One region of the Corynebacterium kalinowskii genome, then DNA from elsewhere that is predicted to be linked to it. Evidence: riboswitches for the same ligand, from Rfam matches in the RefSeq annotation. Region 1 holds a riboswitch; the other holds the start of a gene.
What was found. A riboswitch is a leader RNA that binds a small molecule or an ion and turns the genes downstream of it on or off. The one in region 1 is predicted to bind cyclic di-AMP.

Region 1 (16,038 bases):
GGAGTTGCCAATAGAGCGTTGATCCGAGGGTGTCCGAATGGGGAAACCCAGCTAGGGTTATGCCTAGTTACCTGCCCATGAATTCATAGTGGGTGTGGGGGTTACGCGGGGAAGTGAAACATCTCAGTACCCGTAGGAGAAGAAAACAATTGTGATTCCGTCAGTAGCGGCGAGCGAAAGCGGATGTTTGGCTAAACTGCATGCGTGTGATACCCGGCAGGGGTTGCGTGTGTGGGGTTGTGGGAGCAAGCTGTTCCAATACTGCCGTGTTGGTCGTGTGTGTTTGTGTGTTAGGGGAAGTGGTGTGGAATCGCCTGCCGTAGACGGTGAGAGCCCGGTACCTGAAAATGTGCAAGCCATGCGTGTTTGTTTCCCGAGTAGCAGCGGGCTCGTGGAATCTGCTGTGAATCTGCCGGGACCACCCGGTAAGCCTGAATACTCAGTGTGACCGATAGCGGATTAGTACCGTGAGGGAATGGTGAAAAGTACCCCGGGAGGGGAGTGAAATAGTACCTGAAACCGTGTGCCTACAATCCGTCAGAGCCCTTTGGGGTGATGGCGTGCCTTTTGAAGAATGAGCCTGCGAGTCAGCGGCATGTCGCGAGGTTAACCCGTTGTGGGGTAGTCGTAGCGAAAGCGAATACTAACTAGTGTGTTTAGTGGCATGTCTTGGACCCGAAGCGGGGTGATCTACCCATGGCCAGTGTGAAGCAGCTGTAAGAGGTTGTGGAGGCGCGAACCCACTTAGGTTGAAAACTGAGGGGATGAGTTGTGGGTAGGGGTGAAAGGCCAATCAAACTCCGTGATAGCTGGTTCTCCCCGAAATGCATTTAGGTGCAGCGTTGCATGGTGCTTGCCGGAGGTAGAGCTACTGGTTGGTTTAGCGGGACTACAATCTTAGCGACGTCAGCCAAACTCCGAATGCCGGCCAAAGTTAGTGCAGCAGTGAGACTGCGGGGGATAAGCTTCGTAGTCGAGAGGGAAACAGCCCAGATCGCCGGTTAAGGTCCCTAAGAGTGTGCTAAGTGGAAAAGGATGTGGGATCGCTTAGACAGCCAGGAGGTTGGCTTAGAAGCAGCCATCCTTGAAAGAGTGCGTAATAGCTCACTGGTCGAGTGGTTCTGCGCCGACAATGTAGTGGGGCTCAAGCACACCACCGAAACCGCGGCAATATATTTATATGTTGGGTAGGGGAGCGTCGTGTACTGCGTTGAAGCATCCGGGTAACCTGGTGTGGAGTGTACGCGAGTGAGAATGCAGGCATGAGTAACGAATTGATGAGTGAGAATCTCATCCGCCGGATGACTAAGGGTTCCTGGGTCAAGCTCGTCTTCCCAGGGTGAGTCGGGGCCTAAGGCGAGGCCGACAGGCGTAGTCGATGGATAACGGGTTGATATTCCCGTACCCGAGTGTGCGCGACCATGGTGAATCAGTGATACTAACCACCCTGAAACACCTCGTGATGCTCTTTGAGTGTTGTGTGGTGTGGATGCGTGGGGCCTGATCTGGTAGTAGCTAAGTGATGGGGTGACGCAGTGAGGTAGCCGAGCCACTTATTGGATTGTGGTGTAAGCGTGTAGCCCGCGGCCTAGGTAAATCCGGGACCGCATGTAGGGTGAGGCGTGATGCGTACCCTTTAAAAGGGGATGTTGGTGATCCTGTACTGTCGAGAAAAGCCTCTAGCGATGTGCATATTCGGCCCGTACCCCAAACCGACACAGGTAGTCAGGTAGAGAATACTAAGGCGTTCGGGTGAACTGTGGTTAAGGAACTCGGCAAAATGCCCCCGTAACTTCGGGAGAAGGGGGACCACAAGCGGTGATCGTTTTTACAACGTGAGCTGGTTGTGGTCGCAGAGAATAGAGGGAAGCGACTGTTTATTAAAAACACAGGTCCGTGCGAAGACGATAAGTCGATGTATACGGACTGACGCCTGCCCGGTGCTGGAAGGTTAAGAGGACCTGTTAGGACGTAAAGTCCGAAGCGGAGAATTTAAGCCCCAGTAAACGGCGGTGGTAACTATAACCATCCTAAGGTAGCGAAATTCCTTGTCGGGTAAGTTCCGACCTGCACGAATGGCGTAACGACTTCCCTGCTGTCTCAACCACAGGCCCGGTGAAATTGCAGTACGAGTAAAGATGCTCGTTTCGCGCGGCAGGACGAAAAGACCCCGGGACCTTCACTATAGCTTGGTATTGGTGTTTGGTGCGGTTTGTGTAGGATAGGTGGGAGACTGTGATGCAGCATCGCTAGGTGTTGTTGAGTCGTTGTTGAAATACCACTCTGATCGTAGTAGATACCTCAACCTCGGCCCATGATCTGGGTTAGGGACAGTGCCTGGTGGGTAGTTTAACTGGGGCGGTTGCCTCCTAAAGAGTAACGGAGGCGCCCAAAGGTTCCCTCAGCCTGGTTGGCAATCAGGTGGTGAGTGTAAGTGCACAAGGGAGCTTGACTGTGAGACTGACAGGTCGAGCAGGGACGAAAGTCGGGACTAGTGATCCGGCACTGGCTTGTGGATGCGGTGTCGCTCAACGGATAAAAGGTACCCCGGGGATAACAGGCTGATCTTCCCCAAGAGTCCATATCGACGGGATGGTTTGGCACCTCGATGTCGGCTCGTCGCATCCTGGGGCTGGAGTAGGTCCCAAGGGTTGGGCTGTTCGCCCATTAAAGCGGCACGCGAGCTGGGTTTAGAACGTCGTGAGACAGTTCGGTCTCTATCCGCCGCGCGCGTGGAAACTTGAGAAAAGCTGTCCCTAGTACGAGAGGACCGGGACGGACGTACCTCTGGTGTGCCAGTTGTACCGCCAGGTGCATGGCTGGTTGGCTACGTACGGAAGGGATAACCGCTGAAAGCATCTAAGCGGGAAGCCTGTTTCAAGATAAGGTTTCTTTTGAGGTTCCCCATAGACCATGGGGTTGATAGGCCAGATCTGGAAGCACAGCAATGTGTGGAGGTAACTGGTACTAATACACCAACTAACAAAACCCAAACATGGGGCACGCAACAGCAAACAAAACATCTTGCCGCAAGCAAAAACAAATGAATAAATCGCGTCCACTATGCAGTATCTGACACAACACCCACACCACATGTGTGTGTGGCCGATTGTCACAGTTGTGTCGGTGGTTATTAGCGTGAGGGAAACGCCCGGTCCCATTCCGAACCCGGAAGCTAAGCCTTACTGCGCCGATGGTACTGCACCTGGGAGGGTGTGGGAGAGTAGGACACCGCCGACCAAAAACTTAACAAACCAGAAAGACCCAGGATACCCCTGGGTCTTTCTGCTATTTCTAGGCACTGACACGCATCGTTGAAAGTCCCGCTGAAACCAAACGAGGCCTCAGAGGGTCTCTTGGTGTTTGAGCCGAGTGCGAGGGAAGTAGATGTCCTATGTGGTATGTCCATCACGTCAATTGGCAAGAGTCAATGGTGAAAGGCTTCACCGAAGATGGGGAGTGGAGTTGTTCCCCAGTAGGCTCTCACGAAATAGGGGCGGTGCTATCGCTGCGCCTAGGCTTGTTCTTCGTTGCCGGCCGGAAACCGTAGGTCAGGGGTGCTGGGCACACCTGGTCGGTTCGTCAGGAAGGGCAATTAAAGCGTCAGAAAATGCTGACATGCGTTGCTAGTCAATCTCTCCTGGTTTGCTGTCCTACAGGTGCTTGAACCTGACAAAAGAAAAACCCGGCCGCAGCCGGGCAATTCAAGACGTGCTCTGATTAGAGGATCAAAAGGTTCATGTCGGTAGCTTTGACTTTTTCAAGCTTATCAAGGTGCTTTTGCAGGGTGTTCCACTCATTCTCCGGGATGGCCTTTTGAGCTTCCTTTACAGTCCCTGCATCAGCCGTTCCCCACGCTATGGGCATAGGGGAGATCTCATCCCAACGATCGGAAGTCGAAACTGAGCGACGCCCGGCTACCGCGACGGCAGGCACGCGCTCGCCGACCACGCGTTCGTGACCGCGGAGGTTAGTCATATTGCGGATTGCGAGGGCCGGGACCGGCTTGCCGGAATCGGAGGCATTGGCGTCGACAAGCGCCATGAGAACCATGCCGCGGGGCAGGACCTCCGCAACCATGGCTGGAACTAGTGGGTAGCTTTCAAACATTGCCTGAGCAGAGCCCATTTGGCGCGGCAGGATGAAGATGAGTGCAAAACAAAACAGCGCAAAGGTTCCCAGTCCGATGGCAACGGCTAGTCCCCATGGGGCACCGTCGGAAATGCGCATGACTGCGAATGCAATCAGAGCCAGGACGAAGCCGAAGATGCCGGCAGAAATTTGGAGCCTAGTGGCGTCGCGGGAGAACTCGTTGTTCTTTTTGTTGTGCTCAGAGTCGACGGTGAACTGAAATTGTCGCATGGGATCCTTCTAAATGTCTTCGGCATCGATGATTCGGTAAGCGTAGCCCTGCTCGGCAAGGAAACGCTGGCGATGAGCTGCATATTCAGCGTCTAGCGTATCGCGACTGACCACGGTGTAAAAGTGGGCCTCGCCGCCGTCTGCCTTGGGGCGCAAAAGTCGGCCGAGGCGCTGGGCCTCCTCCTGACGGGACCCAAAAGTTCCAGAGATCTGAATAGCCACTGCTGCTTCAGGCAAGTCGACAGAAAAGTTGGCGACCTTGGAAACGACTAGCGTATCTAGCTGACCAGTGCGAAAGGCCTCAAAGAGCTTTTCTCGTTTCGCATTCGACGTCTTGCCCTCGATAACTGGAACATCAAGCTCAGCGCCAATTTCCTCCAATTGATCTACGTAAGCGCCGATAATGAGGGTCGGCATGCCCGCGTGACGCTTCAGAAGGCGGCGGATCACCGGCATCTTCGCAGCAGAGCTGGCGGCGAGTCGATAGCGGTCAGCAGGCTCAGCAGTAGCGTAGGTCATGCGCTCCGAGTCCGGCATTGTCACGCGGACCTCAGTGCATTCGGCCGTTGCGATGAAGCCTTGAGCTTCGAGATCTTTCCAGGGCGCGTCGTAACGCTTGGGGCCAATGAGGGAGAAGACATCGCCCTCCCGACCATCTTCGCGCACCAAGGTGGCGGTAAGACCCAGACGACGGCGAGACTGCAAATCCGAAGTCATGCGAAAGACTGGGGCGGGAAGCAGGTGGACTTCGTCATAGATGATCAGGCCCCAGTCGCAGGAATCGAACAGCTCGAGGGCGCGGTATTCGCCCTTCGTCTTGCGGGTGACCACCTGGTACGTCGCAATCGTGACGGGACGGATCTCCTTCTTCTCACCGGAGTACTCGCCAATCTCTTCCTCCGTGAGCGTGGTGCGACGCAGTAGCTCGTCCCGCCACTGACGCCCAGCCACCGTATTGGTCACCAAAATCAGCGTGGTGGCCTGCGCCTTCGCCATGGAGGCCGCGCCGACCATCGTTTTACCGGCGCCACAGGGCAGCACGACTACGCCCGAGCCGCCCTCCCAGAAAGAGTCGGCCGCATACTGCTGATAGTCGCGCAACGCCCAGCCGTCTTCGACCAAGGAGATTGGGTGTGCTTCGCCGTCCACATATCCGGCTAGGTCCTCGGCCGGCCAACCGACCTTCAGCAATTCCTGCTTCAGCCGTCCGCGCTCCGACGGATGTACCAAGATTGACTCAGCATCGATAGCGGCGCCGAGCATAGGTTTGATCTTCTTGTGCCGTTGCAACTCCGCCAGAATCGCAGGCTCCTTGGACTCCAGAATGAGACCGTGCGCAGGATGTTTGTGCAGGCGCACGCGCCCGTAGCGTGACATCGTCTCCGCAATATCCACCAACAGCGGCTGCGGCACTGGAAAGCGAGAGTATGTTTCCAGCATGTGAATGACTTGCTCCGCATCGTGCCCGGCGGCCCGCGCATTCCACAACGCAAGGGGAGTAATGCGATAGGTGTGAATATGCTCCGGGGCCCGCTCAAGCTCGGCGAAGGGGGCGAGCGCAGCGCGCGCTTCCCCTGCGCGTGGGTGGTCGATCTCCAGCAGGATCGTCTTGTCGGACTGGACGATCATCGGGCCATCAAAATTCACCGGTTCACTCCTTGTATAAAGGTCAAACCACCATTATTGCACTATTACCTCAGTGATTCGGTGCACCTGGAAGCGGTGGACATCGCCGGTGGTCGTGTCGATGGCGTCGATAAGGCCCCCGGCGACAGTGACGGGACGCACCACGCGATGGACAGCAATGCCGTGCTTATCGACGAAGCCCAGCGTCACAGTCTTCCCCGCGCGGGCCGCAGCCTGCAGAATGCTGAGGGTTTCGGAGGCAGGTGCGCGGGTACCGGAGGCGACCGCGTCCCGGGCTGTGTCGCCGCGGCGAATGGCAGCCACTGCGGCTTCGATGCGTCCTTCGTCGATAGCAGTTGCTTCGGGGCGAGTATCTGGTTGCGGGACACGGGACGGCTCCGGGGCCAGATCGAGGCTGAGGCCATAAGCATCCTCAGCGATCGGCTGGAATCCCGCAGCTCGCAGTGCCTTGATGACCTGGATAAGCGGTGCCTGAGCCACAGCGACGGTGGGCGCGATGGCCCTTAGTGCAACGGCGTCACCAATGGCCGCGACGGCCTGCACGATGAGCGAAGGGTCGTCGCAACGCAGGTAACTCATCGCAGGACCACCGCGGAGGCTACCGTGTTTGCGCGCAACATCATCGACGAGATATCCGATCGACTGTGGCAGTTCCATTACCGACAGCTCACCCAGCCGCGACATGATGTCCTGCCCGCTGAGCCCGGAATCCAGTGCTCGCCTTATCGACGCTTCCGTGACACGGTAGACACTGGCAAGCCCGGAGGACTCGAGATCAGCGACGCGATCGACAAACTTCTGGGAGCGCGGAGTGAGTGGTCCAGGCGCGAGCATCGTCATGTCAGCCTGAACGATGAGCTGTTCCACCGCATCCGGCACATTGATCGTGTCGAAGCGAATAGAGCTCGTGAGAATGCCTTCAGAAATGGCGCCGATCCAGGCAGCCTCAGCTTCCAGCTCAGCAAAGGTTGTTTCGGTCAACGCCGTTCCGGTGAGCGGGTGGCGGAATCGGAAGTAGGTCAGTGTCTCTGCGGTGCTGGCACCGGGTGGTAGCGAGCCGAGAGCGTCGATAAGCTGCCCGCGCCATTGTGGAATGCGTTCGTCGCGCATCTCTCGGGAGAGCAGGTGGACCTTAGTTTTGTCCTTGGTGGTACCCAGCAGCCACGGCGCCCACGGGCTGGTGCGCCAGCCGTGCAGGAGGGTTCGAAGCTGGTCTTCCAGCGAACTACCGAGCCATGCGTCCGCCTGTGGGGTGGGTGCGTAGTAGTCGCCGCCATCATCGTCATCAGGTAGCGGTTCCGGCACACCACGCGCGATCAGGCCAGCCGCAATAGAAAGGCACATCAGACGAGCGATGTCCTCCTCGGTGGTCTCCAGTGCTTTAGTCAGCCGGCTGATCATCCGCACGCCCACAGCGCCGCCCTTGAGCGTGGAGACTGGGCGCTGGCCGAGCTCCTGGATGAGCAAGCGGGTCAATCGGCAGACCTCAAGGCCAGCTGAAATTCCGGCCTGATCCGCAACCTCAATGGATGTCGTGCTTTCCGCAGGTGGGCACCTCAACGGCAGACTCCGACTACCGGTTAAGGCATTTCGGACCGTTTGCGGCAGTTGCACGGTGGACTCATCTACCCGATGGAGCAGGCCCTGCGCGATGAGTTGCGGGATGGGGCGCGTTGGATCAGCATCCAGTGCTGCGTCTTTCGTCACGCCAGTGCCGCCAGAGAGTGCCAACGTTTGAAGAATTTTTGTCGAACGCGCCGACAGCTGGGCAAGCTTGTCAGCCAGATCATCTGGAGCAGGCTCTGCATCGGGCAGGAGCTGCCAGCTGTGGGGGAGTGCAGACATGGCTTCTTGGACAACCAAGAACCTGTCCTCGCCGAAGAGCAACCCATACTGCTTCAGCTTGGCAATGCTCGCCTCTACTTCGATGGGAAGTGGGCCGTCAATGCCATGAAGCTGGGTACGCTCACTAATGATCCCCACCACTTCGGGGGCAGAAACCGGGGTAAACTCCCCGCCAATCGCGGCGACGGCCTCCAACACCAAGAGGTCGGTGGTATTGAGGGAGTGCAGCGCCCTGCTTACCGACGCCCGGAGTTGCAAACGCGCAGCTAAAGGCCCAATTCCTGGCGGGAGTGGCAGCACTGTGTCGGGACGCAAAAGCAACAATCTCGACAGGTGCTCGTCATCAAGGCTCGCGAGCCACTCTCGGAAAGTCAGGGTGGGGTCACCCGGGGCAGTAGGTTTTTTCATGATTATTCAAGTTTAACGCTCCGAGAAGTGACTTTTTCCGTCAAGGTTTGAAACAATAGGAGCATGGCAAAAATCGAGAAGAATAGCTACGTCGATCCGGGCTGGCCAGAGCACCTCCCGGAAACCAGCGGTCACCCTGTTACGGAATTGGTTTCTCGTCTCGCTGGTGCATCCAGCCCTTACGGTGACGACATGCCATTCCCACTTCCAGCAGAGAAGATCGGTTACGTCCACCCATACACCCAAATCAACAAGTAACACTTGTAGATCTTTAGTTCCCCGAAGGGGCCCACGGCATTGAGCTGTGGGCCCCTTCGGCGTTTGTCCTATCTCTACTGCATCGTCAATGCGGCGCTGCTGCTGGCCTACTACTCCAAGTGGTGGCGATACTGGCAGCACAAAAGACCCTAGGCTTGGCGCTGGCACTAGCGGTTATCCCTACGGCAATGTTCTTTGTCTCCGGGATACTCCTGCACCATTGGCTGCTTGTTGGGGCCGCGGTGATGTTCGGAATAGGACATGTCTTTATTACGTATCAGACGCATCGGGATTGCGAATCCTGACCGCCAGGAACTGCGCTAAATACAAAACTGAGAGCCCCCGAAGGGGCTCTCAGTTTTCAGCTCTGGGGCGTCGAGAAGCTTAGTGCTGGACTGCCTTTTCCACACCGACACCGGTGAGGGAACGGACTTCCATCTCAGCGCGCTTGAGCGGGAAGTTATCCGGCTTGCCGAGGTACGTGCCGATGATGCCCATGAGGAATCCGACCGGGATCGCGATGATCGATGGGTTGGTCAGCGGGAACCATGCGAAGTCCATATTCGGGAGCATGGCGGTCTTCGCGCCGGACACTGCCGGTGAGAAGATGATCAGGATGATCGAGGTCAACAAGCCACCGTAGATGGAGAACAGAGCGCCGGTGGTGTTGAACTTCTTCCAGTACAGGGAGTACAGGATCGTCGGAAGGTTTGCGGCTGCCGCGATACCGAAGGCGAGCGCCACCAGGAAGGCGATGTTCTGGCCCATGGCACCGATGCCCATGACGATGGCGAGGATACCGATGACCACAACGGTGATGCGGGAAACCCGGACCTGCTCCTCTTCGGAGGCCTTACCGTCGCGCAGCACGGAGTTGTAGATGTCGTGCGCCACCGAAGCGGAAGCGGTGATGGCCAGGCCTGCGACCACAGCGAGGATCGTAGCGAACGCGACTGCGGAGATACAAGCCATGAAGATGGTGCCGCCGACCTTGGAGGACAGCAGGAGGACTGCGGAGTTTGCGCCACCTGGAGCGTTGGCAATCTGGTCAGCGCCGACGAGGGCAGCTGCGCCGTAGCCCATGATGACGGTCATGAGGAAGAACACGGCGACGATAGCGGTGGTCCAGACGATGGAGCGGCGTGCTTCCTTAGCGGTAGGCACGGTGTAGAAACGCATCAGGACGTGCGGCAGACCAGAAGTACCAAAGACCAGGGCGAGACCAAGGGAGATGAAGTCGAGCTTGGTCAGGGTGTTCTTGCCATACTTCAGGCCTGGGTCGAGAATTGCGTCGCCCTTCGGGTGGTTAGCCACGGCTGCTTCCAGCACAGCGTTGAAGCCACCCTTGACCGCGACGAAGGTCAGGATCGTGATGATGATGGAACCGCCGACGAGGAGCACAGCCTTAATCATCTGGACGTAGGTGGTGCCCTTCATGCCGCCGACCAGAACGTACACAATCATCAGCACGCCCACGATGGCAACGACGATAGCCTGCGCGGCCTTACCGTTGATACCCAGCAGCAGGGCGACGAGTCCACCTGCACCGGCCATTTGGGCGATGAGGTAGAACAGGGAGATCGACAGGGTGGAGATTGCCGCCGCCATGCGGACTGGCTTCTGGTTGAGGCGGAAAGACAGCACGTCAGCCATAGTGAACTTACCGGTGTTACGCAGCGGCTCGGCCACGAGAACCATGGCCACCAGCAGTGCGATAAGGAAGGCGACGGAGTACAGGAAGCCGTCGTAGCCGCTCAGTGCGATAGCGCCGGTGACACCCAGGAAGGCAGCTGCGGAAAGGTAGTCGCCGGAGATGGCGAGACCGTTCTGCCAGCCGGTGAAGGAAGCGCCGCCGGTGTAGAAATCGGAACCCTTCTGGGAGGTCTGACGGGTTGCTCGGACAACGATGGTCATCGTTGCCACGATGAACAGCACGAAAATCGAGATGTTCAGGATTGGATTGCCGGTGGAGACCTGCTCTTCGGCTGCGAGAATGTAATTCATTAGGCCACCGGGCTTTCTGGGGTGGTATTGGTCATGGAGTCACGAAGGGCAGCAGTTGCCGGATCGAGCTTGGTATCAGCGAATCGGACGTAGATCCACGTAACGAGGCCGGCCGTGGCGAACTGCGCCAGGCCGAGGACCATACCGACGTTGATGGCGCCGTACAGACGCTGAGAGACAAAGTCGGTGGCAAAGGTTGCCGTGACGATGTAGAAGATGAACCATGCAAGGAATGCGAAGGTCAAAGGGAAGGCAAACTTCCGGAACGTGCTGCGCAGTTCGAGGAACTGGGCAGATTCGCTGACCTCAAGGAACTCTTCAGAAGTTGGAGTTGTGGATTTCATACTCACCTCACGTGCATATAGCGATGTCTGTCACCTTTGTGAAGAACATGTGTGATGCTACACACAAAGCAAGTGTGACGCACATCAATCCTGCATGCGGGTGTGAACTGTAGCAAACTTCATGCTTTGCAACCTTGTGAAGATTTGGCGAAAAGTTGGTTTTGTTAATCCTGTCTTGTGGTTGTTGGGGGTAATTTTTGGGGCTTTTGTAGCCACCTTGTGGTGTGTGGTGCCGGCAAGTCACAGATTTGAAGGAAAGGGGGAGAAGGGTGGCAATCCCGGGAAAGGGGGTAATTGTAGACAAGGAAAAACCGCGCTCACCATCGCGTAGAGCAATGGTGAGCGCGGTGCGCTCTCCTTGGAGGGGGAGAATTAAGAGCTGGTTGCAACCTGGGTCAGGTCGGTGTTCATGATCTTGGCTACGTTGCCCTTGTTGGCGTTGTAGAAGTCGATCACGGCCTGTGGGGTAGCCATGCCACGAGCGGAGAAGAAGGCCTCGATCTGGGCAAGTACTGGATCCTTAGCAGGTGCTGGAGCAGGAGCTGCCTGCTCAGCTGGAGCATCGTAGACAACTGCTGCAGGGGCTGCGACTGGAGCTGGTGCTGGAGCAGCGGCAACGTTACGAGGGGTTGGGGCGGAGTTCAGGCCCAAGCGTGCGGAGCAAGAAGGCCATGCGCCCCAGCCCTGGCCGGCGAGAACGCGCTCGGCAACAGCGATCTGCTGCTCGCGGCTTGCCTGGTATGCGTAGGTAGCGAATTCCTGGCCACCGTATGCGCTCCAGGTGGATGGGGAGAACTGCAGGCCGCCGTGGTAGCCGTTGCCGGTGTTGATGTTCCAGTTGCCGCCAGCTTCGCAGCCTGCGAGACGATCCCAGTCGGAGTCGGATGCAGCGGAAGCGGTCGGAGCGAGCAGGGTAGCTGCAGCGCCGAAAGCGATGGTGGTAGCGGCAAACTTTGCCTTGAGGGATGCGGTCTGAGCAGAGTGACGTGCCATGTGTAAAAAGTTCCTCTCATGTAACGCCTGCGAGGTTAGCTGTCGGGTTCGGACGGAGGATCTTAGATTGCCCGGCCTCTTAGGTAGTGAGGCTTCACCCCAAGGGAATATCCCGTAAGTGGGTTCCCCGCCCCTGTCTGCATATGAAGTTTCAATTGATGGTGAACTTGTATTGCACTGAATTGGTGCCCGTCGCCTACTCCCAGACAGGGTTAGGCGATAGAGTAGGTGTCAACGAGCGCCGTGCTTGAGACCTAACGGTACTGGTTTGTCGCTGTGGAGTCACGTCTCGCAGCTTGGAATTGCCTGCCAATCTCATTTCGATAACGAAATCCCAGCGTAGCTCGGGGAAATTTTCTCTGTGAACTGTGTCACCCATGTCGTTAAGCTGGTAGCGATGTGATCGATGTGGCCAGTGCTATTCAAGTGGCTCACGCGCCCCCGAGACGTGTTATTCATAATTAATGGAGTACAATTTAGGCTTTATCTTGACTCGCTGGAGGCGCCAGTACACCGGCCGCCCAAAGCTTGCACAAACTGTAGGGAGGTTCGATCATGCCAATCGGCAAAGTGAAGTGGTTTGATGTGGAGCGCGGTTTTGGTTTTGTTTCCAACCCGGGCGACGAGGATGTCTACGTTAACCGTCAGGTCCTACCAAAGGGTGTGACTGAACTGCACCCGGGTCAGCGCATCGACTTCGATTTCGCCGCTGGTCGCCGTGGCCCACAGGCGCTGCGCGTAACGGTGCTTGACGACGCCCCATCCCGCAAGCCACAGCACAAGTACAAGCCAGAAGACCTGGCTTCCATGATCTCCGACATGATGACCCTGCTGGAAACCAGTATCCAGGGGCCACTCTTGGCTGGCCGCTACCCTGATCGCAAGGAGGGCCGCCAGGTGGCGGAAATCCTGCGCGCTGTGGCGAAGGAGCTGGACGCCTAGGCCGCGTTGATGGACCAGACCACGGTATAAGGGGTTTCCACTCCAGCAGCATCGTGGCCAATCAGTACAGTCGATACCTCGACCACGACCAAGCGTGGTCGAGGTTCGCCGTCTGCGGACCCTTTGATTTCGACTTCTTTTGCCTCATGGCTCTTGAAATACTGCTGGCTGTTGGCCGCAGGGTCGTCGTAGATCTTGAGCACCGACCAGTCGTGGTCATAAATGTCCTTGGGGACCTCGATCTTCAAGGTGTCATCGGCGCCGACGCTGATCTGCGGAACCTCGCCCTCTGGGCAGTCAACCCCCGGCTCACACACCATATAAGGCTTAATTTGCTGGCCATTTGCTTTGATCGTCACCTGATCCGGCTCCGGGCCGGGACGGCTATTCCACCAATTCTGGAATGCGATGGAACCTGCAACCACCGCGATCACAGCCACGATCAAAATCAGGAACTGGATCAGGTTTTTCTTTCGCTTCGCTGCCATGGTTGATAATGCTAGTTAACTCTTCGGCACAAACCGAACTTCGTACACATCGGGCCACCGCTTTCCGGTGAGGTAGAACCGGTCGGTGCCGGGGATGTGTGCGATGCCGTTGAGGACATTGTTCGGGTCGCGGGTCGCATTGTTGGACAGGCCTGAGGCGTCGATAAGCCCAAGCACCTCGCCCCCAGGGCTGAGCTTGACGATCTCCGTGGTCAAGAAACGGTTCGCATAGATCGCGCCGTCGGCGCACTCGAGCTCATTGAGCTTATCGACGCCCGTCGCCACGCGTCCCTTTTCCGCGAACGTGACCGAGTCCAGGACACGTAAGGACTCGGTGCCGTCAGACATGTAGAGGGAAGCGTCCAGGGCACACAGCCCCCAGCCCTCGCCGGGAAAACTAGCCTGGCCGATGACCTCAAGAGTCTCGGGATCGCGCTGGTAGGCCACGCCATTTTGCCACGTGAGCTGCCAGATAGCGTCGGTTGTCTGGGCAATGCCTTCGCCGAACTCCGTTGCCTTGAGATCCGCGCTCGCCACCTCAGCGCCATCCATCGTGCGACGGTAGATTCGACTTTCGCCGAGCCAGCCCGTGCCCACGATGAGCTCGTTAGGATCCCGCCGCGACACTTCCAATCCCTGGGTGAAGGACCCGGGATCACCGGGCAGTGTGCGCACAATCTCGACGGTGAATTGAGCGGCGCCGGACTCTGGAACTGGATCCGGTGCGGGGGCGGTACCGCAACCGGAGAGCAGGCTGCAAGTGGACAGGAGGCCGGCAAATGTGGATCTCATAACTATCCATTTTGCCCCATCGGACATAATGGGTCTGTGGCATCTACTAAACGAGGACACCGAGGACCCCTGTTCGACTCCCGCGCGATTAGCATCGCACGGCGAGCGCTCGCCGAGATGGGCGAGGACGGCGTGGGAGCGCACACGGGTGTCTCGGTACTGTCGCGGGACGCAGTAGCGCATCATTTCGCTGCTGATGTTCCCGGTTACCGCGGCTGGGAGTGGAACGTTATCCTCGCCTGCGCGGAAGGCTCACGGTTCGTCACCGTCAACGAGGTCGCGCTCATGCCAGGGCGCGACGCACTGCAGGCACCGGACTGGGTCCCATATGAAGATCGCGTGCAGCCTGGCGATCTACAGCCGGGCGTGTATATCCCGCCGCGCGCAGACGATGAACGCCTGGAGGACACCGATTCCGGCCGCACCCTGACCAAGAAGGGTTTCGAGGATTCCCTCAAGCGCTGGCGCGAGGAATATGGGCCGACGACCGAAAGCGCGGAGCTTTCTCAGCTCAAGTGTGAGACCTGCGCGTTTTTCCTTCCGGTGACGGACATCGGCAAGTTTTTCGGCGTGTGCTGCAATGAGTTCTCCGACGACGGTCATGTCGTGCACGCCTCCTATGGCTGTGGCGCGCACTCGGAAACCCCGGGGCCTAAAAATCTAGCGACCCAAGAGCACACGCCTTTCGACGACGAACGCTTCTAAACCCTGTCGGCCAGCGCCCACAGGCGTCGATTGATCTCTGTCACGGGATAGTCGGCGCTCGTTGTTCGCACCCCCGAAAAGGCGTTGAGCAGCCACATCGGCCGGGAGAGGTCCTCGACAGTGATCACATCTTGGGTGATAGGCAGTAGTCTGCTCAGTTGCTGAGCCGTGGTCGATGGCAGAGCATCAGGATGCGCCGAAAGGACCGGTCCGTCGCGCCATACGATGAGCGCGGAGAATAGCCCTTCTACTATCAGCCCCTTCTCGTCGATCAGCACGCCTTCATCGAAGCCTTTCGCTTGCGTCTCTTGGTGCCGGGCAGCCAGCCATGCGAGATCCGGACCCTTAATCGTGGGCTGGGTCCGTTCATCCAGATGGGGCGTGGGATCCACTCGAATCACCTCAGTGAAGGGCCGATCCGGGCGAAAGAGCACCTCGGCTGTGTCCGTGACCTGCGGAAAACAGGGTTCCGGGCCGAATGCGCGCAGCTCGGCTCTCACGCTGCGGATGCGATCGGGTGTCAGCCCTAGCCGCTGGAAATGAGCGCCCAGATTGCGCACACGTCCATCGACCATTCTGAAGCTGGTCACGGTCATGGCTGCTCCAGCAGCAGTCGGAAAGGTGTAATTTTCACCAGGACCTCATCGTATTCCTCATCAGGATCGCTCAGCGCCGTGATTGCGCCGCCTGCACCGTAGCTCAGGTGTTGTCCCTCCTGCACTACGGTGCGGATGAGAATCGAGAAATCGGCATCTCCGGTGGCCGAAATGTATCCCATGCAGCCGGAATAGAACCCTCTGTCTGTGCCTTCCAAGTCAGCGAGGATATCCATCGATCGTTGCTTCGGTGCGCCGGTCATTGAGCCACCGGGAAAAGCCGCTTGGATCGCATCCACGGAGCCCACTCCCGGCGCAAGATCGCCGGTGATCGTCGAAATCATTTGGTGCGCCCGGGAAAAGGTGTGCACTGCGCATAGCTCGGGAACGCGGAGGGAGCCCGGGACACAGGAGCGAGCCAAGTCATTACGAAGCAAATCGACAATCATCAGGTTCTCGGCGCGGTCTTTTGTGCTGTGCGAAAGCTCAGCTCGCAGGCGCTCATCTTCAGCGGCGGAGTCACCGCGCGGACGAGTTCCCTTAATCGGAGAAGCCGAGATAAGCCGCTGTCTAATCTGTAGAAATCGTTCCGGTGACGCGGACAACACGTTCACGGGCCCCAGGAACAGACCCGCCATCGGCGACGGCGCTACC
Region 2 (16,038 bases), 980 kb from region 1:
CGCCTCCTGAGCCTTGCGTACATACGCAGACATGTAGGCAGAACGGTCGATGGCGTTCTGCGGGCCGTTCGCATTGATCACCGTAGTCAGCGGATCGACCACCGAACCGCGGTACTTCGACGCAGCAAGCTTATCGACGACCTTCTTGGCCTCGCGCTCCTGCTCCCGCGCCGCATTTCCCGCTTCTTCCGCTGCGCGAGCCTGCTCCTTTACGGATGCCAGGTCCTTTTCTTTGCCTTCAATCTCAACCTGCAGCTGTTTGAATTCCTCATTCTGCGCAGAGACCTTATCCGAGGATTCGGACAGCTCCTTCATGAGACTGTCCATGTCTCGAGGAGTCTCTGGTGCCACCCGCTCGCTCGTTACAACGGGATCAGCAACAGCGCTGGGAACTACACCAACGGAAACCACTGCAGCTGCAGCGAGGATGGCCGCGCAGGCAGCTTTATTGAGTGCCATAGAATTCACTGGTCACGTAGCCTTTTCAATTCTCAATTTGCGCCGGAAATCGGTGGACGGCGCGTTACTTTCCTAAGCATACGCTAAGAATATGCTCACCATGAAACGGCGCACGAAGAAACAAAAATCCGACCTGGCATTGCTCATTCAGGTCGGATTTTGGCGCAACTGCGTTAGAAACGCACTGCGGAGTGGTACGGCATGTAGTCGATCGGAGACTCAGACAGTGGGGTTCCCTCAGTCAGAGCGTGAATCACAGTGCCGTTGCCGGTGTAGATACCAACGTGGGATGCACCGCTGTAGAAAGCGATGATATCGCCTGGCTGCAGCTGATCGCGGGAAACTGGGGTTCCCTGGGCAGCCTGCGCATAAGAGGTACGCGGGATAGCCTTGCCAACCTGGCTGTATGCCCAGGAAGTCAGACCAGAGCAGTCAAAAGCGCTTGGGCCTGCGGCACCGTAGACGTAAGGAGAGCCGATCTTGGTGCGAGCTGCATCAACGACAGCCTGGCCGTTCGATACCTGTGGTGCAGCTGCAGGAGCAGCGGCTTCGTTCACAGCAGCGTAGCTCACAACTTCAGCCTGGCCAGCCATGGAAGGCACCCACTGGGAGACGCCAGGGACGTTAGCGATGTTCGGTACGTTCTCCAGGCCGGGAACCTCGACGGTAATGCCGGTGTTTTGAACAATGACAGGCACAGCCTGTGCTGGCTGAGCCATGGTGACGGCTGCGCCGACAGCTACTGCAGATGCGGTGGCCTTGGTAGCGAAACGTGCGTTAAAGCGGGCGTGGTTACCCATGAATAGTCTCCAAATCTTCCCTTGTGCCGGCCGGGTTAGCTGACGGATTAGGAAACGGAAGCTCCCTCCCACCACTCCGATCTTGCGATCTCTTGCGGCGGGTTCACCCCAGACTAAGGTGGGTCCCCGACTCGAATTGGCCCTTGATATGTGGACTGTCTTCGATTAGGCGTTATTTCGGTTTGTATTCCAGGTAACAACCAATCAGATTGGTGCGTCCCGTAATGTCTCGACAAGATTACGAAACCACAACGGGCTATGTCCAACGACTCGCCCGCTTCACAGGCTGTTACCAGGCTGTTATGAATTGCCAATACGGACTGGGCACCCAAGCAACTTAACGGCACCGTTTGCACACCCGTCAACATATTGCGGTGGTTACCAGGCTTTTTGATCGAGCATCCCCCACTCCAGGCGAGATATAGCCAGACCCAAACAATGGCCAGACAACGTCAAATTAAAAAGAGTGTGCCCTTGCTCACACCAGGTTTCTGTGAACGCCAAATGGCCACAGCAATCACAGTGGCAACAACAACTACTGCAACCAATTGGTCTCATTCAACCCGCAACGCGACCGCCTATATTGAATTCTTCGAGCAACCAATCAGTTAGAAATGCGTCCATTGTTGCAATCAATCCCTGTTGGAGAAACTGGGACCTCTGCTAAACGGATGACGACGGTGTCATTGCAGGAAGATTCCCGCAATGACACCGTTAGAGGCCAAATTCCCTCCTATATAAAGGAAGAGCCGCACAGTAGCTCAATTTGCCAGTGCCCCGCAAACTCTCCTTTCTAGGCCCCTCCAGGGAGCCTCATACCAGCAACTGCTGCCGCACTCCCACATCTCTCTGATGCCAACAGAAACCGCACTTGGAACGACGAAGGAGGGGCTCGCACCGTTTCCGGTGCGAGCCCCTCCTTGCTAACTAGCGAGCTGCAGTTAGGAGAGCTTAGAAGCCCTTGTCCTTGTCTTCTGCGCGGATGGTGTCCTGCAGATCCTCGAACATGCGAACTTCTTCCTCGTGGTTCTCGTGAGCCAGAGCGTTCTTCTTAGCCACGATCTCCTCGGAGTCAGACTTGAAGGCAGAGCCGTGGCTCATGGAGTCTGCGAAACCGAGTTCGTTCATCTGCTTCGGCACCTTTGCGCCGGCGTAAGGCAGTGGAACTGGGTGACCATGCTCGTCAACTGGGCCCAGAGGCTGGTGAACCTCGATGAAGGAACCATTAGACAGCTGGTGGATCACACCGGTCTCGATGCCGTGCTCCAGAACCTCGCGGTCGGAGCGCTGCAGACCCAGGCAAATGCGGTAGGTGATGAAGTAAGTGATCGGAGGCAGGATGATCAGGCCGATACGACCAACCCACGTCATCGCGTTCAGGGAAATCTGGAAGTGGTAAGCGAACAGGTCGTTACCGCCAGACAACGTGAGCAGGAAGTAGAACATCAGAGCCATGGCGCCGAGTGCGGTACGCACTGGGACGTCACGCGGACGCTGCAGCAGGTTGTGGTGAGCGTCGTCGCCGGTGATCTTCTTCTCGATCCATGGGTAAGCGAACAACAGGACAACCAGAATACCCAGCATGATGGCTACCCAGAACACTGCAGGAATGGTGTAGTTGCCCAGGTAGAGCTCCCATGCCGGCATGACACGAGCAGCACCATCAGTCCACAGCATGTAGATATCCGGCTGGGAACCAGCGGAAACCTGAGATGGGTTGTAAGGACCGATGTTCCAGATGGCGTTGATGGTAGTGACACCAGCCATCAGAGCCAGGACACCGAAGGTGAACAGACCGTACGCTACAGACTTCACAGCGAAGACTGGGAGAATACGGACACCGACAACGTTGTTCTCCGCACGACCAGGTCCAGGGAACTGGGTGTGCTTCTGGTACCACACGATAGCCAGGTGAGCGGCGATCAGAGCCAGGATGATGCCTGGGATCAGAAGAACGTGCAGGATGTAGAAACGGTCCAGCATGATGTCCGATGGGAAGTCGCCACCGAAGATTGCCCAGTGCATCCACGTACCAATGATTGGCAGGGACACGACAATGGCGGACATGATTCGCAGGCCGACACCGGAGAGCAGGTCGTCAGGCAGGGAGTAACCCATGAAGCCTTCAGCCACGGACAGGATCAGCAGGATACAACCAATGATCCAGTTAGCCTCACGTGGGCGTCGGAAAGCACCCGTGAAGAAGATACGCATCATGTGAACCATGATGGACACTGCGAACATCAGTGCAGCCCAGTGGTGCAGCTGACGGATGAACAGGCCGCCACGAACCTCAAAGGAGATGTTCAGAGCAGTCGCGTAAGCGCGAGACATCTCGACACCATTGAGCGGAGCGTAGGCACCGTCGTAGATGACCTTGGTGATCGATGGATCAAAGAAGAGGGTCAGGTAGATACCGGACAGCAGCAGAATAATGAAGCTGTACAGTGCGACTTCACCAAGCATGAAGGACCAGTGCGTTGGGAAGACCTTGTTGATCTGGGTACGAACCATGCCGGAGATGGTGTACCGGGAGTCGATATTGTTGCCGATTTCAGCGAGTTTGTTGCTCATTATGACTTACGCTCCCAGAATGCAGGGCCGACAGGCTCGATGAAGTTGCCTGCAGCGACGAGGTAGCCCTCTTCGTCCACGGTGATCGGCAGCTGTGGCAGTGCACGTGCGGCCGGACCGAACAGTGGCTTGCCGTAGCGCAGAGCGTCGAACTGCGACTGGTGGCAAGGGCAAAGAATACGGTTGGTCTGTGCTTCGTAGAGGGAGGTTGGGCAACCAATGTGCGTACAGATCTTGGAGTACGCGTAGTAGTCGCCGTAGTGGAAGTCCTCCTGGCCTTCGCGCTCGATGACCTTATCGGCATCTGCGCTGCGAAGACGGATCAGCATAACGGCGTTGCGTGGACCGTGAATGGAGTGCATGTGCATCTCGTACACGTCGCGCTTCTCGTCGTACTGGTCACCATCGTTGACATCTTCTTCGTACAGTGGGAAGACGGTTTCCATAGCGGCTGCGGAGAGATCCTCAGGACGCATGCGCACCAGGCGGGTGACGCCTACGGTGCTGAAGTGCTCGCCGTGCTTTTCGGCAATGGCGGAGGTGTCGCGACCGAGGTAGATCTTGGTACCTTCGTTAGCCTTGGTCCAGCCGGAAGTCCACAGAGTGCCGTCGCCGAAGTAGTCCAGCGGGCCTTCCTTCTTCTTCCATGGGTTCTTGATCATGCCACCGAGTGGGAAGATGATCGCCAGGCCGGCAAGAGCTGCCGATGTACCTGCAATGCCCTTCAGCATCTTGCGACGCCCCAGAGTCGAGGTCTCCCAAGAGTCGTTCAGCAGTGCAACCAGAGTCTGACGGTCAACTTCATCAGAAGGGCCGTCGTGGCGACGCTGAACCGAGATTTCCTCGGGAACAAACTTCTTCTGGAACAGAGTCAAGCCGAAGCCCAGGCTCAGGATGCTCAGGCCCATGGTCAAGCCAAGCATTGGAGTGTACAGGGAGTAAATGCCCAGACCTTCCTGGCCATGACCCTTGTACTCCCATGGCCACCAGATGTAGGTAGCCATGAATGCGAGTGCGAAAACAGCCGCGAGAGCGAACCAGATAGTAACTGTGCGCTCAGCACGCTTCTCTGCAGGATCGCCCTCTACTGGGAAACGCTCCTTGCGGAATGCAACGGTTACTTCGTCCAGCTCGGTACCGATGCGGGCGAGCTCTTCGTTGGACATTCCGGCCAATTCCTTGGCGCTGTACTTCTTTACTTCGTTATTGCTCATGAGCGAGATCCAATCCACAAAGCAGCGCCGATAACTGCGGCGATACCGATAAGCCACATCAGCATGCCTTCGGCCACTGGGCCGAGCCCACCAAGAGCGTAGCCACCTGGGCTAGGGGTTTCCTTTGAGTTCTTGATGAAGGCGATGATGTCTTTCTTCTCATCTTCCGTCAGCTGACGGTCAGAGAACTTAGGCATGTTCTGAGGTCCGGTGAGCATAGCCTGGTAGATTTCCTGCTCGTTAGCAGGATCCAGGTATGGAGCGTACTTACCGGAAGACAGTGCGCCACCACGACCAGTGAAGTTGTGGCAGGATGCACAGTTCAGACGGAACAGCTCGGAGCCGCGGGCTACGTCTGCTGGGTCAATCTGACCGTCGAAATTCTTGCCGCGCAAGGATTCCATTGCAATGTTGCCATTTTCGTCGCGGGCGATCTCTGGGCCACCACCATTAGCGTTGACGTAGGCAGCGATTGCCAACGTCTGGTGCTCGTTGTAGCGAGGTGCCTTACGGGCAGCCTGAGCTTCGTTACGCAGCATTGGCATGCGTCCGGAGTGAACCTGGAAGTAGACGGCACCTTCGCCGACACCGATCAAGGAAGGTCCACGACCTTCAACACCCTGCAGGTTAACGCCGTGGCAGGTGATACAAGCAACGTCGTAGAGGTCCTTGCCCTCTGCCACGAGTGCCTTGTCATCTACGTTGGCGGTAACTACCTGTGCGTCTGGGGTGAATGCGGAGGCGAGGAAGCCTGCGCTGGTAAGGCCAAAAGTAAGCGCCATGGCGCCCGCAACAGTGCGGCGCACCTTTCGACGACTCTTGACCTTCTTAGCAGTGGACGGGGCGTCAGCCACGGTCCCTTGCTGCTCTGGGTTGGTATCCATCATTTCCCTTAAAACTCGTATGCGGAAAGTGAAGGGCGGTAGGCCGAACTGATCGGCCGTTACGGCCTACTGAATGAAGTAAATGGTGATAAAGAGGCCGATCCAGACGACGTCAACGAAGTGCCAGTAGTAAGACACTGCCATTGCCGCGGTTGCCTGAGCCGGGGTGAACTTAGACTTCGCAATACGAAGCAGGACAACCACGAAACCGAGCACGCCAGCGAGGACGTGGGCGGCGTGGAAGCCAGTCGTAATGTAAAACGCGGAACCATAGACGGAGTTCTGAATCGTCAGTCCATGGTGAACCAAGGTGATGTATTCGTTTGCCTGGCCGATGAGGAAGATCGATCCCAAAAGAACGGTGATCGCGTACCACATACGGAGCTTAAACACATCGCCGCGTTCTGCTGCGAAGACACCTGCTTGGGCCGTAAAAGAAGACGACACCAAGATTACGGTGATTGCCAATGCGTAAGGGACATTGAGGTGTCCAGTACCCCAATCCCACGCTTCTCCCTGGCCGTTAGCGCGAGATACAAAGTACATCGCGAAAAGACCAGCAAAGAACATCAATTCCTGAGACAGGAACACAATCGTGCCGACACTGACCATATTTGGTCGGTTCAGTGCCACAACACGCTGTGGTGCTGCCATACCTGTATTTCCAACTGCGCTCGTCACGCGTTCTAGTATGCCGGTATTCGTCGCCTAAGTCACTTTGAACCCCCCGATATTTCACAAAGTTGTGGGAGCTCGATCGCATGAACTGGGCAAACATTTTGTTTAAAAAACTTCTACCCCCGCGGGAACTTTCACCACACAACATCCGACGCGGCGTTTTCGCAGGTCATTGGGCTATTCATCTTCCCTGTCCCCCCAGACAGTCCAGCTTCGGCCTATTCTATCTAAGTTTCAAACAGCACACATACTTTTGAGCAGTTCCCTTTAGAGATTCATCTCACATTGCACCGTTGTAGTTTACTGACCGATTACAACTTTGGGTTGACCCCCTTTACTCGGACCTACCAGGACAAATGAAAGCGGCCCACCGGAAAAGGTGGGCCGCTTTCAAGGAAGGTTATTTAGTGCTTTTCCTTCGGGATGCCGTACTGAAGGTTCAGCATGGTGGAAGACCAGATCAGCAGCATTGCACCGAAAGCGATCAGCCAGTAGTGCATGTAGACAATACCGAAGCCGAGGACAGCGACGGAACCAGACATGACAGCCGGCCAGACAGAGCCAGGGCTAAAGAAGCCGAGCATACCAGTGCCGTCTTCGATCTCCGCCTGCTCCCAGTCTTCGGGGAGCAGATCCATTTGGCGTTCAGTGAAGTGGAAGTAGACGCCGAGCATAAGGCAGAGACCGGTAGCAAGCACGAGACCCGTGCCGCCTGCCCACTCAATGCCCTGAATGTTGCCGTTGTCAGCAAGATGCGCGGTGGATACGAAGTAGATCGTGGTCACGATCAAAAGGAACGTTGCCAACCCGTACATAATCTTGGCGCTAGATTTCATTGTTCTTTAACCCTCTTCCCTTTACTTTGCGGCTTCGTTGAGGTCGACGGTGTTCTCGGTGTCGCGGGTTGCGGTGCGACCGGAGACGAATGGAGAGGTAGACGTTGCGTAAGGTGCCTCGCCGATGGTCTTCAGCGCTTCAGAGTTAGGCGCCTGAGGATTCTGGTTACGGAATTCCATGTACTGCTTGAACTTCTCTGGAGAAACAACGCGGATCTCGAAGTTCATCATAGCGTGGTAAGTGCCGCACATCTCGGCACAGCGACCAACGAATGCGCCCTCTTCTTCAATCTTTTCCACCTGGAAGACTCGCTGAGACTTGTTGGCCTCCGGGTTAGGGAACGCATCTCGCTTGAACAGGAACTCAGGCACCCAGAAGGAGTGAGCTACGTCAGCGGAGGCGAGATTGAACTCGATTGGGGTCTGGGAAGGAAGAACCAGTACTGGAACTTCGTCCGTGGTACCCAGGGTTTCAATCTTGTTGAAGTGAAGGAAAGAAACATCGGATTTGGACTTGCCGTGAATTGGGCCGCCAACACCGTGCTCTTCCATGTAGGCCTCGTCAATCTTGGACTTTTCAGCCTGTGCCTGACGCTCCTGGTCCACACCCTGGTACTCGGATCCGGTTGGAGACAGATCGGCATCAACCTTGGCGTAACCAAACTTCCAGTTCCACTGGTAGCCAGTCACATCGACAGTGACCTTTGGATCCTTGTCCAGTGCGGTGACCTTATCCTGGGTCGGAACCGTGAAGAAGAACAGAGCCATGACGATGAAGATCGGCATGATGGTCAGCACGAGCTCCAGAGGAACGTTGTACTGCAGCTGCTTAGGGAATTCATCCTTGCCAGCCTTTGCTGCCTTCTTTGCAGAAAACGCACCCATGGTCCAGATCATGAGACCCCACATGATGATGCCGATGATCCATGCGGTTACCCAGACCCACACCCAGAAGTTGCCCATAGCGGTAGCTTCAGGCGTAATACCCTTCGGCCAACCCATGCGTAGGGCGTCGAAAAAACCGTTCTCTGGCGGTGCTACGTCACAACCAGCAAGAGCGAGGCTTCCCGCGCCAAGTACGCCGGTGAGCAGCGCTTTACGTTGAAAGCTGCGCTTGTTTCGCTGTTCCACGTGTGTCTACCTTCCTGTTCCACACAAACCTAAGGACACATAAGTTCCCATTCCTAACTGTGCAGAATATCGCACTTTGGAACTTATTCCATGTTTATTGCCAGCATGGGGTTACCCGACCAGCCCCCTCCTGCAAAAATGCATTGTCGCTGTACAGCACTTACCCATCACAAGTTGGCCACATTTACCCGACATTCGGTGACCCAATTCACATTTGTTCGTCCCCCAACGGGGGTTTACTAATGGTTGATAGAAGAATCGCCCACTGCCCTAGGTGCAATTTTCCCCCTCAAGACCGTAGAGTTGCAGTGTTAAAGGAAACGCGACAATCCCAAGCAACTGTTTAAGGGGAATATTTACTTATGTGTGGCCTTCTCGGCATGCTGACCAGCGCCGGCAATGCAGCGGACTTCGACTCGGCCATTCGCCATGCCCTTCCGTGCATGCGCCATCGCGGCCCCGACGATGCAGGCACATGGCATGACCAAGATGCCGTCTTCGGATTCAATCGGTTGTCGATCATCGATATTGCCCACTCCCACCAGCCTCTTCAGTGGGGGCCAGAGGGTGATACTGACCGCTATGCCATGACATTCAATGGCGAGATCTACAACTATGTGGAGCTTCGCCAGGAACTACAAGCACTCGGCTACAGCTTTAATACCGAAGGCGACGGCGAGACCATCGTGGTCGGCTATCACCATTGGGGCACCGATGTAGTCAACCACTTGCGTGGCATGTTTGGCATTGCCATTTGGGACCGAAAAGAACGCACGCTATTCCTTGCCCGCGATCAATTCGGAATCAAGCCACTGTACTTTACAACCACCGCTGTAGGTACGGTCTTCTCCTCTGAGAAGAAGTGCATTCTTGACATGGCCGAGCAGATCGGAATGAGCAACGATCTCGATCTGCGTGCGATCGAGCACTACGTCGACCTTCAGTACGTGCCTGAACCGGAGTCGTTGCACGCGGATGTTCGTCGACTGGAGTCCGGCTCCTTTGCCGTCGTTAAGCCCGGCGGCCAAGTTGTGGCCCAGCGCTATTTCGAGCCTAAGTTTGTGACCAAGAAGGTCACGGACGAGCAGGACTTGTTTAAGCGGATTGCCAACGCGTTGGAGGATTCCGTCGAAAAGCACATGCGCGCAGACGTCACGGTTGGTTCTTTCCTTTCTGGTGGTATCGATTCGACCGCCATCGCTGCTCTGGCAAAGCGCCACAATCCGAATCTGCTGACGTTCACCACGGGCTTCGAGCGCGAAGGTTACTCGGAGATCGACGTGGCGGCGGAGTCAGCTGCGGCCATTGATGCGGAGCACATCGTGAAGGTGGTCTCCCCTGAGGAATATGCCGACGCGATTCCAAAGATCATGTGGTACCTCGATGACCCGGTAGCCGACCCTTCCTTGGTTCCGCTGTACTTCGTCGCAGCTGAGGCCCGCAAGCATGTGAAGGTCGTTCTCTCTGGCGAGGGCGCCGATGAGCTGTTCGGCGGATACACCATCTACAAGGAGCCGTTGTCGCTCGCACCGTTTGAGAAGGTCCCTGCCCCACTGCGTCGCGGTTTGGGCAAGCTTGGCGACGTCCTCCCCGACGGACTCAAGGGCAAGTCCCTGCTACAGCGTGGCTCGATGACCATGGAAGAGCGTTACTACGGCAACGCGCGCTCCTTCAATTTCGAGCAGCTGCAGCGCGTGATCCCATGGGCAAAGCCAGAATGGGACCACAAGGACGTCACCGCACCGATCTACGCCAAGTCTCGCGACATGGATCCGGTAGCTCGTATGCAGCATCTAGATTTGTTTACCTGGATGCGCGGCGACATCCTGGTCAAGGCAGACAAAATCACGATGGCGAACTCCCTGGAACTGCGCGTGCCGTTCCTGGACAAGGTCGTTTTCGATGTCGCGGAATCAATCCCGCATGACTTGAAGATCTCCCACGGCACCACCAAGTACGCCCTGCGTCAGGCGATGGAGGGCATCGTGCCGGAGCACGTACTGCACCGCAAGAAGCTCGGCTTCCCCGTGCCGATGCGCCACTGGCTTGCCGGCGATGAACTCTTCGGCTGGGCGCAGGACACCATCAACGAGTCTCAGACCGAGCGGATCTTTGACAAGAAGGCCGTGCTCGAGATGCTGAATGAGCATCGTGACGGCGTTTCCGACCACTCTCGTCGCCTCTGGACTGTGCTCGCCTTCATGGTGTGGCACGGCATCTTCATGGAGGGCCGCATCGATCCGAAGGTCGAGGAGAAGGACTACCCGGTTCAGTTGTAGGCCTGTCGGATTTGGTTATGCACAACGACGAATTCACCGTTTTCCGTCAGTCTGCTTAACCAAATCCGACACTGAGGTCTAAAAAATCCCCGCACCCTTCATGTTCAGGGCACGGGGATTACACTTGTTACGGCTTAGTTGAAAGAGTCACCACAAGCGCAAGAGCCGGATGCGTTTGGGTTGTCGATGGTGAAACCCTGTGCCTCGATGGTGTCTGCGAAGTCAATGCGGGCACCGGACAGGTAAGGGACGCTCATCTTGTCCACGACGAGGCGGACACCGCCGATAACGTCGGACTTATCGCCGTCGAGCTCGCGATCATCGAAGTAGAGCTGGTAACGCAGGCCAGCGCAGCCACCAGGCTGAACAGCAATACGAAGGGAGAGATCGTCGCGTCCCTCCTGGTCGAGCAGGGCCTTGGCTTTAACAGCAGCGGCATCGGTCAGGACGACTCCGGTTGCGGTCTCAGGTGCAGTCATGGTGCTCCTCCTTGGAACGAATCTAGTTTTGTGAAACCACCGTACTCTGTTTTGTCGCCGAGTACACATAGCCTTCAACGCAAGGCGTGACATGTTTGTTCCCTCCAAGAGAGCACAAGGTAGCCTGTATGTCGTGACTAGTCCAGACAATGAACAGCTCCCTAAGGGTTATACGCCTAAGAAGGGTCGTCCGACCCCGAAGCGCGATGAGGTTGAGCGTGCTCGAGGTATCCGCCATGGCGCAGCTCCAGTCGGCTTGACGCGGGCCGAGGAAAAGGCGCGTGAGAAGGCTCTCAAGGAGTCGATGACCAAGGCAGAGTACAAGGAGTACAAGAAGAAGCAGCGGGAAGAGCGTGGCCGTGAGGCCAGGGCTCGTCAGGAGGCAATGGATGCCGGTGACGAACGCTATCTCCTCCCTCGCGACCAAGGCCCAGTAAAGGCTTTTGTTCGTGACTGGGTCGATGCCCGTCGCTTCTTTAGCGAATTGGTCATGCCGGTCGCCTTGGCCTTGCTGATCATCATGTTCATTGGCCAGACTTACCCTGATATCGCAGCTACCCTTTCCATGGTCGCGATGGTCGTTATGCTCGCTTTCCTCATCGAAGGCTTCCTCATCGGCCGACGCGCAAACAAGGCCGTACGGGAGAAGTTCCCGGACACCACCGAAACAGGCTTTGGCCTTGGTTTCTACGCATACTCTCGCGCGTCTCAGCTCCGCAAGCTGCGCACCCCTCGCCCTCGCGTAGACGTCAAGAAGTAAATGCTCACGCTGGTTCTCGGTGGTGCGCGCAGTGGTAAATCTGCGTGGGCCGAAGCCCTCTTCCCTGAAGGGGCTGAAGTTCTCTACGTCGCCACCGCGAGGCCGTGGCCCGACGATCACGACTTCGCCGCGCGCATCCAGGCCCACCAAGACCGTCGGCCGTCGCAGTGGGTCACCGAGGACCGCACCGAGCTTGTCGACGTCCTCACCGCCCCTCACGCCAGCAATATATTGATCGATGACCTCGGCACCTGGCTCACCCACGTGATCGATGAACGCGAGGCGTGGGAGCGCCCGCGGGGTGCCGTGCAGCCGGTCGTCGATAAGCTCATTGCCGCATTGGCCGCAAGCAGCGCCCGGATCGTCGCGGTTACCCCTGAAGTGGGCATGGGCGTGATCCCAGAATCTGCTGCTGGACGGCTGTTTCGTGATGAACTGGGTCGTCTGAACGCGCAGGTTGCCGAGGTAGCTGATGAAGTGGTGCTCGTGGTCGCCGGGATACCGCTAACCTTGAAATCTGACAATTAACCTTATCTAAAGTCCAAGGAGTCCCTTGATGGTGCCTGCTGAGATCTTTGCCCGCGTGGAAACGCCGAGCGCTGCCGTCCGTAGCGAGGCAGAGGCTTACCAAACCACGCTGACCAAGCCAGCTGGGTCCCTCGGTCGTCTTGAGGACGTTGGCGTGTTCATCTCCGCGTGCCAGGGGCAGGTTCCACCGAAGCCGATCACGCGCCCGCGCATCGTGATCTTTGCTGGCGATCATGGCGTAGCCAAGCACGGCGTATCCGCCTACCCTTCGGAGGTCTCCCTCCAGATGGCTGCAAATATAACTGCAGGTGGGGCAGCGATTTCCGTGCTCGCGGACTCCGCGGGTGCGAGCGTGCGCGTCGCTGACATTTCCTTGGATCATGACGCCTGGGGCGACGAGCGCGTTTCCCGCTCTTGTGGCGCCATCCACCTAGAAGACGCCATGACCGAAGAAGAAGTGCTGCGCGCATTGGAGATTGGCAAGCGCATCGCCGACCAAGAGGTCGATGGCGGCGCTGATTTGCTCATGGCCGGTGACTTAGGCATCGGTAACACCACTCCGGCAGCCGCCTTGATTGGCGTGGCCACCCGCACCGAGCCAGTCGCTGTGGTCGGTCGTGGCACGGGCATCGATGACGAAGGCTGGAAGCGCAAGGTCTCCGTTGTACGCGACGCCATGTTCCGCGTCCGCACCTTCCGCGACGACCCAATCCGGGTCCTCCAGGCGATTTCCTCCCCTGATCTGGCTGCGATGGCAGGTTTCCTCGCGCAGGCATCCATCCGACGCACTCCGGTGATCCTCGACGGCGTTGTGGTGACCTCCGCGGCGCTGTGGGCAACGCGTCTCGCCCCAGGTGCCCGCAATTGGTGGATTGCTGGCCACCAGTCAGCTGAGCCAGCCCACAAGTTCGCCCTGCAAAGCCTTGAGCTCACGCCCCTGCTTGAGTACGGCATGCGCCTCGGTGAGGGCTCCGGCGCCATGGCGGCGTTGCCACTGGTGAAATCATCCGTGGACATCATGGCGCATATGGCAACCTTCAACTCCGCCGGTGTCTCCACCGCCGAGTAAATGTCTGGAAAAGCTGGTACCTCAGGGGACGGTTCCCACGGCCCCGCGCTGATAGAAGGCGTGACGACGGCTCTCAGCTGGCTTACGGTCCTCCCCTTTCGGGGCGCCAACTCCTTCGATCGCATCACCGGCGCTCGCGCCATGGCGGCCTTGCCGGTAGCTGGACTCGCACTAGGAGCCCTATCAGCGCCCCTCGCGCTCCTGCCCACTCATCCCTTTGTGATCGCGGTACTCGCAGTGGTGGTGTGGGAACTGGGCTCCCGAATGATGCATATCGACGGCCTCGCTGATGTCGGCGATGCACTCGGCTCTTACGCTCCTGCCGAGCGTGCCCAGGAGATCCTCGGTGACCGCTACACCGGGGCGCTGGGCATGGGCGCCGTGCTACTGACTCTCTTGGCTCAGGTGGCGGGCATCATGGCTAGTCTTCCTACGTTGGGCTGGGTAGCGCTGGTGTTCCTTCCCTTACTTGGCCGAGCGTGTGCACTGATCGGCTGCCACACGTCCTTTCAGCCCTTCTCCCCTTCCGGCTTTGGCAGCCTCATCATCGGAACAGTCAAAACGTGGTGGATTCTCACTTGGTTGCTCGTGATCAGCGGGCTGGCCTTTGTGGCATCGGACTTCACATTTGCGGTGCTTCTTGCTGCGGCGGTCGCCGCGAGCGCGTCGGTTGTCTTTGCCAAGCACTGCAACAAGCGCTTCGCAGGCTTGAACGGCGACACCACCGGCGCGCTCATTGAAGTCTCCATTGCCGTCGCGGCGATTGTGCTGGCAGTGGTTCCTGTTTAGCTGATCGTGCGCCGAAGTATCGGGGATACCCTAATCACCCACTCCCCAAACAAAAATCCGCCCAGCCAAAGCGGCCGGGCGGAAGTGAGACAAAACCTTAAGCAGAAACCAGGGTGTGCTTCCAGCCGTGCTTGTCTTCCACGGAACCGCGCTGAATACCGGTGAGGGTTTCGCGCAGCTTCATGGTGATCTCGCCGGTTTTGCCGCCGTTGATCTGGAACTCGCCATGGCTGGACTTCACAGTGCCAACCGGAGTGATCACTGCTGCGGTGCCACATGCAAATGCTTCGGACATTTCGCCAGAGGTGGCTACTTCTTCCCATTCCTGCTTGGAGACGATGCGCTCCTCAGTCTCCATGCCGAGGTCACTTGCGACCTGCAGCAGGGAATCGCGGGTGATGCCTGGGAGCAATGAGCCGGACAGTCGAGGGGTCACCAGGCGAGCGTCGGAGCCGGTGCCGTAGACGAAGGCAAGGTTCATGCCACCCATCTCTTCAATGTTGGTGTGCTCGATGGCGTCGAGCCATACCACCTGGTCGCAGCCCTTTTCTACCGCTTGCGCCTGCGCGAGGAGCGAGGCTGCGTAGTTGCCGGCGAACTTGGCTGCACCGGTGCCACCTGGGGCAGCACGGACGTAGTCTTCGCAGAGCCATACGGAGACCGGCTTGATGCCACCGGAGAAGTAGGCACCTGCTGGAGAGGCGATGATGATGAACTTGTAGGCATTCGCTGGGTGAACGCCCAGGCTGACCTCGGTAGAGATCATGAATGGGCGCAGGTAGAGGGCTTCCTCGCCACCGGCGGCTGGCACCCACGCTTGGTCGGCGTCGACGAGAACTCGAATAGCCTCGATGAAGTCTTCAACTGGGAGTTCAGGCATGGCCATGCGGCGTGCGGAATCCTGCATACGCTTGGCATTTGCTTCGGGACGGAACGTGGCGATGGAGCCATCCGGCTGGCGGTAGGCCTTGAGGCCTTCGAAAATGGCCTGGCCGTAGTGGAAAACAGTGGTGGCTGGATCCATAGGGATGGGTGCGTATGGCGCAAGCACGGCATTGTGCCAGCCCTGCTCTTCATTCCAGTCGATGGTGACCATGTGGTCAGTAAAGGTCTTGCCGAATCCTGGGTTCGCCAGAATCTGCTCGAGGGTCTCCGCGGGTGTTGGAGTGGTTGTCTTTTCAATTCGGAAGTTCAGTGGACTCATGCAACTAACCTACACCCGTTTTTGAGAAAAGTGTCTCAAAATTGTCGAACGATCCGTCGGCACCCGAATTTGAGGTGTCACGTACCCTTGAGAGCAGTCGTATTGTTCGAGATGTTGGAGGAGTAGTTCCGTGCCAAAAAAGCCATCCCTACCTGCCGAGGGTATCGTCCCCAAGCTCAGCGTTTCCGCCAAGCTTCCAAAGAAGACCGAAGCGATTGTCATCCCAGTCTTCCAGGGCGAGGACGGCCCAGAAATCGCCGCGACCGGTGTGTTGGGTTCCAAGGGTGAGGTTGCGGTGCTGGAAGCTCTCACCACGCTGGGAGCGACAGGCGCAGCCCAGGAAGTGACCAAGCT

Region 2: another riboswitch for cyclic di-AMP. It lies ahead of CKALI_RS04005 (C40 family peptidase); the one in region 1 lies ahead of CKALI_RS08680 (resuscitation-promoting factor Rpf1 domain-containing protein).

What each region holds. Positions count from the first base shown of each region.
Region 1 covers NZ_CP046452.1:1,819,347-1,835,384, reverse strand. The annotation lists rRNA gene CKALI_RS08720 (23S ribosomal RNA) at 1-2,992, shown strand, start outside; rRNA gene rrf (5S ribosomal RNA) at 3,123-3,240, shown strand; gene CKALI_RS08710 (DUF3239 domain-containing protein) at 3,721-4,362, opposite strand; gene CKALI_RS08705 (DNA repair helicase XPB) at 4,372-5,991, opposite strand; gene CKALI_RS08700 (helicase-associated domain-containing protein) at 6,043-8,262, opposite strand; gene CKALI_RS08695 (hypothetical protein) at 8,326-8,520, shown strand; gene CKALI_RS08690 (solute symporter family protein) at 8,905-10,524, opposite strand; gene CKALI_RS08685 (DUF485 domain-containing protein) at 10,524-10,868, opposite strand; gene CKALI_RS08680 (resuscitation-promoting factor Rpf1 domain-containing protein) at 11,241-11,861, opposite strand; cyclic di-AMP (ydaO/yuaA leader) riboswitch at 11,870-12,020, opposite strand; gene CKALI_RS08675 (cold-shock protein) at 12,417-12,803, shown strand; gene CKALI_RS08670 (DUF2771 domain-containing protein) at 12,800-13,291, opposite strand; gene CKALI_RS08665 (glutaminyl-peptide cyclotransferase) at 13,307-14,083, opposite strand; gene CKALI_RS08660 (DUF3027 domain-containing protein) at 14,120-14,788, shown strand; gene CKALI_RS08655 (aminotransferase class IV) at 14,785-15,288, opposite strand; gene CKALI_RS08650 (chorismate-binding protein) at 15,381-16,038, opposite strand, start outside.
Region 2 covers NZ_CP046452.1:834,540-850,577, reverse strand. The annotation lists gene CKALI_RS04010 (C40 family peptidase) at 1-459, opposite strand, end outside; gene CKALI_RS04005 (C40 family peptidase) at 633-1,259, opposite strand; cyclic di-AMP (ydaO/yuaA leader) riboswitch at 1,271-1,441, opposite strand; gene qcrB (cytochrome bc1 complex cytochrome b subunit) at 2,211-3,833, opposite strand; gene qcrA (cytochrome bc1 complex Rieske iron-sulfur subunit) at 3,833-5,047, opposite strand; gene qcrC (cytochrome bc1 complex diheme cytochrome c subunit) at 5,044-5,934, opposite strand; gene ctaE (aa3-type cytochrome oxidase subunit III) at 5,998-6,612, opposite strand; gene ctaF (aa3-type cytochrome oxidase subunit IV) at 7,014-7,445, opposite strand; gene ctaC (aa3-type cytochrome oxidase subunit II) at 7,467-8,576, opposite strand; gene asnB (asparagine synthase (glutamine-hydrolyzing)) at 8,939-10,855, shown strand; gene CKALI_RS03965 (HesB/IscA family protein) at 10,990-11,334, opposite strand; gene CKALI_RS03960 (DUF3043 domain-containing protein) at 11,468-12,094, shown strand; gene cobU (bifunctional adenosylcobinamide kinase/adenosylcobinamide-phosphate guanylyltransferase) at 12,095-12,622, shown strand; gene cobT (nicotinate-nucleotide--dimethylbenzimidazole phosphoribosyltransferase) at 12,651-13,691, shown strand; gene CKALI_RS03945 (adenosylcobinamide-GDP ribazoletransferase) at 13,692-14,480, shown strand; gene CKALI_RS03940 (branched-chain amino acid aminotransferase) at 14,578-15,684, opposite strand; gene CKALI_RS03935 (leucyl aminopeptidase) at 15,815-16,038, shown strand, end outside.